Regions from separate parts of the Vibrio sp. THAF190c genome, predicted to be linked through region 2. Evidence: predicted binding sites of a transcription regulator. Region 2 holds the regulator's gene; each other region holds the start of a gene.
The links. The regulator PurR, encoded in region 2, represses purine synthesis genes. The targets are predictions, from matches to a motif close to TNANGNAAACGTTTNCNTNA.

Region 1 (4,276 bases), 1.2 Mb from region 2:
ACGGTGTCTCTTGCTTTCTTACTTCAGGTCTCTTTTGCACTGCTTGTGTTGTACGTACCTATGGGTAAAGACGTGCTTAATGGCGTGACGGGAGCCGTTTCGAGCTTAATCAATTACGGCCAAGAGGGCATCGGCTTCCTATTTGGTGGCCTAACCAATAGTGGGTTTGTATTTGCGATTAACGTTCTCGGTATCATCATTTTCTTTTCGGCTCTGATTTCAGGTTTGTACCACATCGGTTTCATGCCAAAAGTGATCAACCTAATTGGCGGCGCATTGCAGAAGCTGTTAGGTACAGGCCGTGCGGAATCTCTTTCTGCTACGGCGAACATCTTCGTTGGCATGATTGAGGCACCATTAGTGGTTAAGCCTTACCTGAAGCACATGACCGATTCTCAGCTGTTTGCGGTAATGACTTGTGGTTTGGCATCGGTAGCAGGCGGCACGCTAGTTGGTTATGCGTCTCTAGGCGTGGATCTGAACTACCTAATTGCAGCGGCATTTATGTCTGCGCCTGCAGGTTTATTGATGGCAAAAATCTTGGTACCGGGCAGTGCTAATGAGACTCAAGAGAGCATTGAGTCAGATGTAGAAATTCCACGAGCAACGAACGTAGTTGAGGCAATGGCAGATGGGGCTATGTCTGGACTTCGTATTGCAGTCGCAGTGGGTGCAACACTTCTTGCTTTTGTCAGCGTGATTGCAATGCTGAACGGCATGCTAGGTGCAGTTGGTGGTTGGTTCGGCGTGGACCTAAGCTTCGAGCTTATTCTAGGTTATGTGTTTGCACCCGTTGCATGGTTGATTGGTGTGCCATGGAACGAAGCGGTTGTTGCGGGATCACTGATCGGCAACAAGATCGTTGTGAATGAGTTTGTTGCCTTCATCCAGCTAATGGAAGCGAAGGAAGTACTAAGCGAACACTCTCAAGCTATCGTAACCTTTGCACTGTGTGGCTTTGCGAATATCTCAACCATGGCGATTCTAATCGGTGGTTTGGGTAGCCTGGTTCCAGAGCGTCGCTCATTCATCTCTAAGTATGGCTTCCGCGCGATTTGTGCAGGCGTACTAGCGAACTTGATGAGTGCTTCGATTGCAGGTGTAGCGCTGTCGCTATAGTCTTTTCCATAAGTGAATAGCCAACAAAAAAGCCGCGACGGATTGTCGCGGCTTTTCATTATTTGAAGCAATGGCTACATGAGATAATAGCTATTTGAGGCAGTGGTTACTTGTTAGAGTGGAACTGCTCACAAGCGATCATTGTGTTCTCGATAAGGCTTGCAACCGTCATCGGGCCAACACCACCAGGAACTGGAGTAATGAAGCTTGCACTCTCTTTCGCAACATCATATTCCACGTCACCCACCAATTTGCCTGACTCTAGGCGGTTGATACCAACATCGACCACCACGGCACCTTTCTTGATCCATGCACCCGGAATGAAGTTAGGCTTACCTACTGCAACCACAACAACGTCAGCTTGGCGAACGTGACCTTCTAGGTCTTTAGTGAAACGGTGGCAAGTAGTGGTAGTACAACCCGCTAGAAGCAGTTCTAGAGTCATAGGACGACCAACGATGTTTGATGCGCCGACAACAACCGCGTGCTTACCACGTAGGTCGATGTTGTAGCGGTCAAGCAGAGTGATGATACCTTTTGGCGTACAAGAACGTAGCTTAGGGATACGTTGTGCAAGACGACCGACATTGTATGGGTGGAAACCATCAACGTCCTTTTCTGGCGTAATACGCTCTAGTACGTGTGTGCTATCGATACCGGCAGGAAGAGGTAGCTGAACAAGAATGCCATCAATCTCTGGATCTTCGTTCAATTGGTCAACAAGAGTAAGTAGCTCTTCTTCGGTTGCCGTTGCAGGCAAGTCAAAAGACTTTGATACAAAGCCGACTTCTTCACACGCTTTGCGCTTGCTCCCCACATAAACTTGAGAAGCTGGGTCTTCACCCACTAAAACTACCGCTAGGCCTGGAGCTCGTAAGCCTGCTTCAGTACGCGCTTTTACACGTGCAGCAACTTCAGAACGAACGGTTTGAGATATTAGCTTTCCATCAATATTTTGAGCAGTCATGAATTTCCTTAGTATTGATATTCAAGTTAGTGGCTGATGTTTTGGCGCATTATTCCAGAAAACGTTTTTGATTTCCATCAAGCAAACGTTTGCTTTGGTCTAATTTTCAACACTTATAATGCCTTTGCCCTTTTTTTACTCACTTAGATCAGAATGTTAGACAAAGCCGTTGCTTTACTGATTCGAATTCGTATAATTCTATCCTGTAGCGCGCCCTTAGCTCAGCTGGATAGAGCACGTCCCTTCTAAGGATGTGGTCGTAGGTTCGAATCCTACAGGGCGTGCCATTTATTTTAAGAAACCCGATAGCTCTTTGAGTTGTCGGGTTTTTTGCGTTTCAGGCTTAATTATATTTGTGACTTAGTTGCTCGTCACCCTGTTATTTTTTTGATTAATGGAACTGTTGGAATTTTATTTCAAGAGTCTACAAACTGTATCAAGTTATTTCCCTTTAATTGATAGGGTTAAAAGTTCTGGGATATAAAACCAGTAGCTATAATAACTGACACTTAAAATGGATTTTAACCTCAGTAGTACTCAACTCTTTTATCAATTGGTTGATAAGAACGCCAGCGAACGCGATCTTATCCTCTCTGATGTTCGTCAAAATTCGCCCCAACTTGCTCGTAACGTCGATGAATTATTGAAACACGCCAACAATAATTGTGCGATTGATGCATTGGAAGTGCATCTATCGACAGCTAATCAATCTACCATTTGTTATGAAAACCTTCGCGTTGATCGCTATGTTATCGGTCATGAGCTAGGTAGAGGAGGGTTTGCTGCGGTTTATTATGCTGCTCGCCACGATTCACTGTTTTATCACCAGTACGCAATCAAATTTTTCCATCCCGAGATCTTAGGACTGCTAGGTCAAGAGGCACTCTTTTCAGAGGCACAGCTCCTTGCCAGTGTTAGCCACTCCAATATTGCCAAAGTCTACGACGCAGGTATCTATAACGGAGCAGCGTACATCGTGATGGAGTTCGTCGATGGGGTGAACTTACGCGACTACTTAAGCTCACGGTCGTTGAGTTTCGATCAGAAGTTGGTGCTGTTTCGAGATATTTGCTTGGCTGTCGATCATGCTCATCAACATCAGGTTATTCATGGCGATCTTAAACCCGAAAACATACTGGTTTGTCGTGATGGTGTACCGAAAATCATCGACTTTAACATTGCTCAAAAAGTACAAAGGCTGAGCACTGGGGATAGGGAATTAATCACCCAAAATGTTTTGGCACTCACGCGAAACTACGCAAGCCCAGAGCAGCTTGATAGTGATGCGATAGACAAGCGAACAGATGTGTATGCCTTAGGTCGGATTCTGTATTTGGATATCCTCCGAGCTCAGCCGAGAGGCGATATCACCAAGGTCGTGGCTTTAGCGACTCATTCCTCCCCTAGCCGCAGATATGCAAGAGCCAAAGATCTTGCGCAAGATATCGAAAATGTTCGCTGCTTTTTCCCTTTAAGCCAAGAGTCCAAAGTAAGCGTTGAAGTGATAAAGAAATCAATGATTCGTTCTCCAGTGTTTACTCTGTGTAGTACTGCTCTAGTGCTGAGCATGATGGCTATCATTGTGGCGTTGTCGACCGCGACTCAAGATCTCAATCGTCAAAAGCTGACATTGGACGAGATGCTCAATGACGTCACGGCCAGTGTTTATCCTCTAAACAACGATTTAACAGATTGGGAAGCCGTGATTGAGAACCGAGAAAACCAGCTCAAGCTCGTGTTGGACACTCCCTCACGGTCATTTTGGCCACAAAGGCGAGGAGATTTGAATTCTTCAATGCAAGTCGTCAGTAGCAGCACTGCTGATGACATCGAATACAACATCATTGATCCAATGAATATACGGCTTATGCAGTCTGAAGGAGACCAAGAGCATGATGAGATTCATCCAACCGATGAGGTTGTCATTTTCAATGAGTCCGTGGGGTAACAAGCAATGACTGTAACCAAAGAGGTTAGGGTCGATAGCGATCATCTCACGGAGCTGATTTCACAATGGCAGGTGGGTTGTAAAAAGTCTGAAGAGCAGATATTTCGTTTTGCCTACCGTAGGCTAAAAGAGTTGGCTCAACAGCGTCGTCAAAAGTCGGGTGCTAGCCTAAACAAAGAATCAACCAATACTACCGCTCTGATTCACGAGTCGTATTTGAAGGTATCCGCTTTGGACAAAGG
Region 2 (4,276 bases):
CTGCTGGGCTTTGGCATTTTCAAGCGTTAAGTATTGACCAAAGTTAACGGCTAGTAACACTATCGTGGCAACTAAAATTATGCCTAAAATCATTTTCTTACTCATGGGAGCGTCCCTTAATCTTTTGCTTATAGTTAGTATAGTTAGACAGGAGAAGGAAAGATTAACTTTCAAAAGAAAATAAAAAAAGCCACATTAATGTGGCTTTTTACAATTAAGTGATTTGGACCTAATTAATAGAGCTGATGAGCTCGTCGCGTCGCTGCTGAGGTATCACCGACCAATGAGTGCCGTTGATTGCACCTTCAAGCGCCCAAAGTAGCTCTAAGCTAACACTTGATGAATGAGATTCTTTAATGGCTTTGTATGCATTAACAGAACCTGACTCATACAAGCTTTCAACGGTATCGATCCCTGCTTTTTTCAACATACGCTCTGTGGCAAGTCGAAGGTTTGGCAAATCTTTCAATCGCGTCGGTTTCGCCGATGATTGGATTTGTTTCTCTTCTTTAGCACAGTCAAGGGAAGCTTTTGCCAGCTCGATAATACGTTCTTGAGTCTGCCAGAGGTCTTCTGGGAGGGCAAAATACTTAGTAACGACTGGGAATCCACGTTTTTTGTAAACGTAAGGTTCGAAGCCCTGTTGTTCAAATTGTGAAGTAGTATTCTTATCAGCTCGAATGTGCAACTGATTGTTTACGACCAATGCAAACATGGTGTCATCGGCAAAAAGGCCGAAACCGCCAAACATTGAGCGTGACTTTATCTTTCCAAGTGGCTCAAATAACTTCATTGAGTCCTTGAGTATCGGTTTATCCATATTGTTTATCTCGGTGTATTTGAATTACGCCACCAAATAAGCAGGTCCGAGAGATTAGCAAAATGTCGCAATGAAATTGTCAATAAGCCGTAAATTACTACTAAAGGTAGGAAATACTGCATTTTGCCATCGGTAACCCCGCTACCATACCAATAATGGGTTAGGCCGGAGGCTTTGCGTCTCACCCTTTCAAGTGATTTGCCCTGTGCGTGACTGTATAATCAAGAATAAAGTTTTTTGTTGAATGAGGTTCACACTTGTTATTCTAAAATGTGATCTTAATTCAGTTAATTGTTGCCTTGATATGCAACTGGGTTTTTATTTTTGACAAATAAAAAAAACGCACCAAACGGTGCGTTTTATTAGATTTTTCTAAAGTTTACGTTATTTTAACGTTTTTACTGTCGCACGCTCAATGATCTCTGGATGCATCTCGAACACGCGTTTTTCGTGGTCTTTGTCTTTGATACGTTCTAGCAGGATTTCGAACGCGTTCTTACCGACACGACGTTTTGGTTGGTGAACAGTCGTCAACGGCGGTGAGAAGTACTCTGCCAACTCAATATTGTCGTAACCAATCACTGAAATATCTTCAGGGATCTTAATACCTTGCTGTTGTAGGCGGCTCATAAGACCAAGCGCCATCGTATCGTTAAAACAGAATACCGCGGTAGGGCGATTTTCCATTGCAGCGATTTTATCTGCTGCGATAACAGCCGTATCACACTCGAAGTTACCTTCAAGGATTAGGTTGTCATCGGCTTGAATGTCTGCCTCTGCCAGTGCTCGACGGTAACCAGCGATACGTTCAACACACGCCGCTTTATCTAAGTGACCACTTAGACATGCAATACGTTCATGCCCGCGTTCAACTAGATATTTAGTCGCTAGGTAGCCACCTTCTTCAGAGTTGTCGATGATCTTATCTGCTTGTGAACTTTCAGGGCCCCAATCCATAACAACTTTTGGAATGTCTGCATGACGGTCAAGCATTTCACGAAGTTCTTCCGTTAGGTCAGAACACATTACTAAGATGCCATCTACGCGTTTTTCAGCAAGCATTCGGATGTAGTCACGTTGCTTCTCGTAGATACCACCTGTGTTACATAGAATCAGCGTATAGCCTTGACGGTAACAGTAGCTCTCTACACCATCGATCACTTCAGAGAAGAATAGGTTAGTTGATTGAGTTACTAACATACCGATTGTGCGCGTAGAGTTACATTTCAAACTACGAGCAACGGCACTTGGTGCATAATTTAATTCGTCTACGGCTTTGTTTACTTTTTCTTGAGTCGCTTCTGCTACGAAACGTGTCTTGTTGATCACGTGAGAAACGGTGGTTGTTGATACGCCGGCTAAGCGAGCGACATCTTTTATAGTTGCCATGGCTTTATCCTATTGATAGCTACTTCCTCAGCAGTACGGAGCAAGTAGCCGTTTTAAGCTACCAGAACAAGAGCTTAGAATGTGTAGGGCTCTCTCGGTACTAAAGTGCTAAAAAACAAAAAACCGCTAATGAGAGCGGCTTGTCTTAACACCGAAATGCTCTTAGCTAATTTAAAGCATAGCATTTCGAGAATGTTTCATATTTTATCGTTTGCGGTCACAATTTTAGACTGACTAGAAAATACTCGCAATAAAATTCACCCAGAAATCTGGGTGAATTGTCACATTCTACCTAAATTGTGCCTTTAGTCATTAGTGAATTTATTCACCAGCCAAATATTGCGCATCAAGTTTACAGAAAGCGGCTAGCAATTCTGCAACACAAGCGTAAAAACCAAACTCATCAAATTCACGGCATTTCGTTGCAAATTGTGGAATCCAGCTGAGAAGTTGTTGTTCAACAAATTCATGCTGTGCAGTGAAAGCTGCTTCTAATTCTTGCTCACTCTCGAGGTCGTTTGAACGAATGATAATGTTGCCAAGGAAATCCAACTCGATGGCTAGGTGGTCAGCAGGCTCTTTTAGGTCTTGGTTTACGGCGATACCATAAGACGCCATGATGGCTTCCATGTCTTGAGCTGGCTTGGCGTTCAGCAGGCCGCTCTTGTCTAAGTAAATAGAAGCGTACGGTAGAGCACCGTATTTATCTGACTTAAGGAACAACTCGCAAAAATCTGACGAAAGCTCCAGTTGAGCGTCTTCACGATTCTGCAATCGGTTAAGCGCATCTACTAGGTTATTGATTGCTGGCTTAAGCGTCTCATTGTCGCCAAGACCAGTTAAAAACGAACGAATCTCAACCGAGTGGTAGTTATCCAGTTCTTCTTGAGTCAGCTCTTTTGCGAACAGGCTCGATAGCCACCAGTAGATTTCAGCTCGTTGTTCGTTGAACGCTTTCGTTTCTTTCATCTCAATAATCCTAATATCGTCTTTCGTAATATCTGCGGTACGAAGGCTTGCTAACGGTTGTATTTGCTAATTGCAAAGTCACTCGTTAGTAGTAATGCCTATATTGAATTGCGATGGAGGTTAAATAGCAAGGTTTAAGATTGTCTTGTATCAAAAAAAATTCAGGTTTCTGGCTTTTATCTTGCGTACTACTAGAATTGTTACTAGTTATGAATAGAATAGTCACTGAAACTATTAAATAAGAAAAGTGGTGTAGATGAGCTATCACGTATTAGTCGTTGAAGATGATGTGGTAACCCGTAGTAAGCTGGTTGGATATTTCCAGAATGAGGGTTACACAGTAAGCGAAGCAGAAAGCGGCGCTCAAATGAGAAACGTTCTAGAAGAGAATAACGTTGACCTCATTATGCTGGACATCAACTTACCAGGCGAAGATGGATTGATGCTAACTCGCGAATTACGCAGTCAATCAGACATTGGGATTATTTTAGTTACTGGACGCACGGATAGCATCGACAAAATTGTAGGCCTAGAGATGGGCGCAGATGATTATGTTACTAAACCATTCGAACTTCGCGAGTTACTGGTTCGAGTGAAAAACCTACTTTGGCGAATTTCTGCAGCTCGCAAGTCACCAGCAGGTGCGGCGGAGCAGGCGGATGACGAATCTATCGTTCGCTTTGGTGAGTGGATATTTGATATTCCACGCCGCGCACTGAGCAAAAACGGTGAGCCAGTGAAATTGACCAAAGCAGAATATGAGCTATTGGTTGCGCTGTCTTCATACCCGAACCAAGTATTAAGCCGTGAGCGAATCTTAAATATGATTAGCCACCGTGTTGATGCGCCAAACGACCGTACCATTGACGTATTGATTCGTCGTATGCGTGCGAAGATGGAGTTTGATCCGAAGAACCCTCAAATCTTTGTGACGGTTCATGGTGAAGGTTACATGTTTGCTGGCGATTAACGCTCAGAATTAAAATGCTCAACAAGCAAAATTGAAAAAGCCGAGATATTCAGTATCTCGGTTTTTTGTTTATGGAATCAGCTTGAAAAGAACATAGGCCATTAGTCATGGTTATCCATGTTGTACAG
Region 3 (4,276 bases), 1.4 Mb from region 2:
CGTTTGCACGACCTGTGTGAATATCACAACCTGAGTGGCCGCCTTTAAGACCTTTAAGCGTTAGCTTACGAGTCACGAAATCTGCTGGGATTGCAGTACGAGCAACGTCAAATGTCATTGCGCCGTCGATGCCGCCAGCACAACCCATGTACACTTCGCCTTCTTGCTCTGAATCGGTGTTAAGAAGGATGTCACCCTCTAACCAACCCGCTTCAAGACCGAACGCACCAGTCATACCTGCTTCTTCATCTACCGTTAGTAGAACTTCGATTGGGCCGTGCTTGATTTCGTTTGATGCAAGAACCGCAAGACATGATGCCATGCCCATACCGTTGTCTGCGCCAAGTGTTGTGCCTTTCGCTGTTACCCACTCGCCGTCGATGTACGGTTGGATTGGGTCTTTAGTGAAGTCGTGAACCGTATCTTCGTTCTTTTGTGGAACCATATCGATGTGAGCTTGTAGTACCACACCTTTTTTGTTTTCCATACCCGGCGTTGCTGGCTTCTTGATGAATACGTTACCCGTTGGGTCACGGCGTACATCTAGGCCTTGTTCTGTTGCCCAAGCAATAATGTATTGAGCAAGCTCTTCTTCGTGCTTTGATGGGTGTGGGATTGAGCAAATCTTATCGAAAAACTGCCAAAGTGGGGCAGGGGATAATTTACTGATCTCAGAATGGAATTCAGACACGGATGACTCCTTTTTTATTTAATAACCATATCTTTAGGTAAAAGTGGCTTGGTATAAAGGACAATTATCTAAAATATGGGTCTGTTTTGATGCCGACAGCATACCATTTGAGTGAGGCAACGAGTAGGTGTTGTAACAGGCAATTGTTGCAAAGTTTGAAAATAGATTTGTTGCTTCGATCAAAAATAGGTGCCCAGTTGCTTAATAAGTTGCCGTGCAAACGTTTTTATTGGTCTGTTTTGTAATTTAATTACATATTGGGTTTGTTATTTAGTCTTTTTAGACTGAAAATGTGATTTAGTGCAAAAAATACTTGTAATCTTTTTTCGTTAGGGTATATTAATAACCAACTTCTGAGACGAAGAGTAAATGCTCAAAGGATGAGTCCGTTTATCGCCTCCAAGGAACTGAGAAATCAAAATTGTTTTTAATTGATTTATTAAGGTGATAGTTATGAAAGGTTTACCATCTGCAATGTTCTGGCTTAACAGCTCTGTTTACACTAGCAACTTTGCATACCCAACTAGCTTTGGTTACAACAAGTAATCTGAGCGTGTGACTTGAACAGTTTGTTCACCCCTATATATTGGAATTTTTTTACAACCCTCTTGGTTGACTGATTCTACCGCCACTCAGATTTGAGTGGCGTTTTTTTTGCCTGCTGTTTTCCATCATTTTTCTAATTCCACGATTTGTTATCCCAAGGCTTCATAGCCACTCCAATGCATTATTGAAATCAGGACTTTTGATACCACTCTATTCTGATGGTAATAAGATCTGGTTAAATTTTGCACTACAACTGAGCGGAACTTCCATTATTACCAGATCTGTTGAAAAGAGCGGTGCTTTAATGACTTTTATCGTACGGTCTTTACTGTCTTTTCTTGGTGAATTTTCAAGGTGGTAGAAAAAAACACCACTTGTTTTGCATTTTTTTGATGATTTTAACTCTCTGTTTTAAAAAGATTTCACGACTAAGGTTAGCCTCCTTTAATCGCCCTGTTTCATACATTTTCTCTATTAATATTGGTTAGAGTCTTAATTCTATCTGGAATTTGTTATTTGATGACTTTATAATCCTGAGCCAATCGATTACGCAACCGTTTACTTTCTACCCTCATAGGATTCGATAATGTTCGAAAAGCTATTCAAACTCAGTGAAAACGGCACCAATGTGCGCACTGAAATCATCGCCGGTCTAACGACTTTCCTAACCATGGCTTACATCATTTTTGTAAACCCAATGATCTTAGCTGACGCAGGTATGGATCACGGCGCTGTATTTGTAGCAACCTGTCTAGCTGCGGCTATTGGCTGTTTCATCATGGGCTTTGTAGCCAACTACCCGATCGCTCAAGCACCAGGTATGGGTCTGAACGCGTTCTTTACTTACGCGGTTGTAATGGGCATGGGGTATACGTGGCAAGTTGCTTTGGCTGCGGTATTCGTGTCGGGCGTTATCTTCATTTTCTTAAGCATTTTTAAAGTCCGCGAATGGATCATAAACTCGATTCCTATGTCACTGCGTGTGGGTATCTCTGCAGGTATCGGTCTTTTCCTTGCGTTTATCGCTCTAAGCAACGCTGGTATCGTTGTTTCTAACCCAGCAACGAAGGTATCTCTGGGTGATATCACAGCGATTGGCCCTATTCTGGGGGCACTTGGCTTCTTCTTAACAGTTGCACTGGTTCACCGTGGTGTGAAAGGTGCAGTAATGATCGCGATTCTTGCTATCACTGCGATTGCAATTGTTATTGGTGATGTGCAATACGGTGGTATCGTTTCTGCGCCACCAAGCCTAGCGCCAACATTCATGCAGCTAGATTTCTCTGCTGTATTTGAAATCGGCATGATCTCGGTTGTGTTTGCTTTCCTATTCGTCGACCTATTTGATACCGCAGGTACGCTAGTTGGCGTTGCGACAAAAGCAAACCTAATCAAAGAAGACGGCAAACTTCCTCGTCTTAACAAAGCACTGCTTGCTGACTCAACAGCAACGTCTATCGGTGCACTTCTAGGTACATCAAACACCACTTCTTACGTAGAGAGTGTTTCAGGTGTTGCAGAAGGTGGTCGTACTGGTCTAACGGCTGTTGTCGTGGGCGTACTTTTCCTTCTTGCTCTATTCTTCTCGCCGCTAGCGGGCATGATTCCAGCTTACGCAACGTCAGGTGCGCTATTCTATGTAGCAATTCTGATGATGTCTGGTCTGGTTGGCATTGATTGGCGTGATCTTACAGAAGCAGCACCAGTCGTGGTAACATGTCTGCTTATGCCGTTGACGTACTCTATTGCAGAGGGTATCTCTCTAGGTTTCATCGCTTACGCTGCAATTAAGCTGCTAAGTGGCAAAGGTCGCGACGTTTCTATTGCCGTTTGGGTAATGTCTGTGATCTTTATCCTTAAGTACATCTTCGCTTAATCGCTTGCAGAGGCCATGTCGACATGGCCTCTAACAACATGACAATTTATTAGGTTTAATTACTATGAGTAACAAATTCATCATCACATGGGACAACATGCAATCTTACTGCCGTGAACTGGCTGCTAAGCAAATGCCAGCAGAACAGTGGAAGGGTATCTGGGCAGTAAGTCGTGGTGGTTTAGTACCAGGCGCAATCTTGGCTCGTGAGCTAGGTATTCGCTACGTTGATACAATTTGTATTTCTAGCTACGACCACGATCACCAACGTGATATGACTGTCGTTAAAGCGCCAGAGGGTGACGGTGAAGGTTTCCTAATCGTTGAAGACCTAGTAGACAGCGGTGACACTGCACGTAAACTGCGTGAAATGTACCCTAAAGCGAAGCTAATTGCAGTATGTGCTAAGCCTTCAGGTGCTGCACTACTAGACGATTACATCGTTGATATCGCACAAGACACATGGATTGAACAGCCATGGGACCTAAGCCTAGGTTACATTGAGCCAGTAAATCGCAAGTCAAAATAAGCATAATCTGTGTTTTTTGAGAAATGACCCTTTATAGGGTCATTTTTTTTTATATCATTACAGTCATCATCCTCGACTGAGAATCCCCATGTCGTTATCTGAAGAAACCAGTAAAAACCTATCTGAAACTCTATTCGTCAAACACAAACAGGCGAAAGAGACCTCAATGCTGACGCAATATATGCCGAGCTCTGTTGATTTGCTTGAACAAAAGCATGAGCAGCAAGACAGCGCGTGGTACCGAAACCTGCGCCGTATGCAGTGGGTTTGGCAAGGGGTGAACCCGATCGAGCAAGAAGCCGTGTTGTCGCGCATTGCATCATCGACCCATTCTCGTACGACGGATGATTGGTTAGATACCGTCATGGGCTACCGCAGTGGTAACTGGGCTTATGAGTGGACAAAGCTAGGTATGCAACACCAAAACCGCGCTAACAATAAGAGCGGCGAAGAGGTTGCAGAGGAACTGTTTTCTGCGTCACTTTGCTTCAGTATTGCTGGCTACCCACATTTGAAAAATGACAACCTAGCGACTCAAGCTCAGGTGTTGGCCAACACAGCTTATGCGGAAGCGATTAAGCACACTAAGCTGGTAGTAAAGCAGCTCGAGATCCCGTATCAAAATCGTAAGATC

Region 1: folD (bifunctional methylenetetrahydrofolate dehydrogenase/methenyltetrahydrofolate cyclohydrolase FolD) is a predicted target of PurR. The motif match lies at 2,164-2,183, and genes of this name have one in related genera.
Region 3: FIV04_RS11515 (NCS2 family permease) is a predicted target of PurR. The motif match lies at 1,784-1,803, and genes of this name have one in related genera.

The regions. Positions count from the first base shown of each region.
Region 1 covers NZ_CP045338.1:2,366,327-2,370,602, reverse strand. The annotation lists gene FIV04_RS10485 (NupC/NupG family nucleoside CNT transporter) at 1-1,119, shown strand, start outside; gene folD (bifunctional methylenetetrahydrofolate dehydrogenase/methenyltetrahydrofolate cyclohydrolase FolD) at 1,226-2,086, opposite strand; tRNA gene FIV04_RS10475 (tRNA-Arg) at 2,297-2,373, shown strand; gene FIV04_RS10470 (serine/threonine-protein kinase) at 2,601-4,034, shown strand; gene FIV04_RS10465 (ECF-type sigma factor) at 4,041-4,276, shown strand, end outside.
Region 2 covers NZ_CP045338.1:1,152,929-1,157,204, forward strand. The annotation lists gene FIV04_RS05270 (TVP38/TMEM64 family protein) at 1-105, opposite strand, end outside; gene FIV04_RS05275 (TfoX/Sxy family DNA transformation protein) at 230-820, opposite strand; cyclic di-GMP riboswitch class I at 949-1,033, opposite strand; gene purR (HTH-type transcriptional repressor PurR) at 1,205-2,209, opposite strand; gene torD (molecular chaperone TorD) at 2,531-3,178, opposite strand; gene torR (two-component system response regulator TorR) at 3,435-4,148, shown strand.
Region 3 covers NZ_CP045338.1:2,576,582-2,580,857, reverse strand. The annotation lists gene FIV04_RS11520 (aminoacyl-histidine dipeptidase) at 1-691, opposite strand, end outside; gene FIV04_RS11515 (NCS2 family permease) at 1,824-3,113, shown strand; gene tet(34) (oxytetracycline resistance phosphoribosyltransferase domain-containing protein Tet(34)) at 3,178-3,642, shown strand; gene frsA (esterase FrsA) at 3,731-4,276, shown strand, end outside.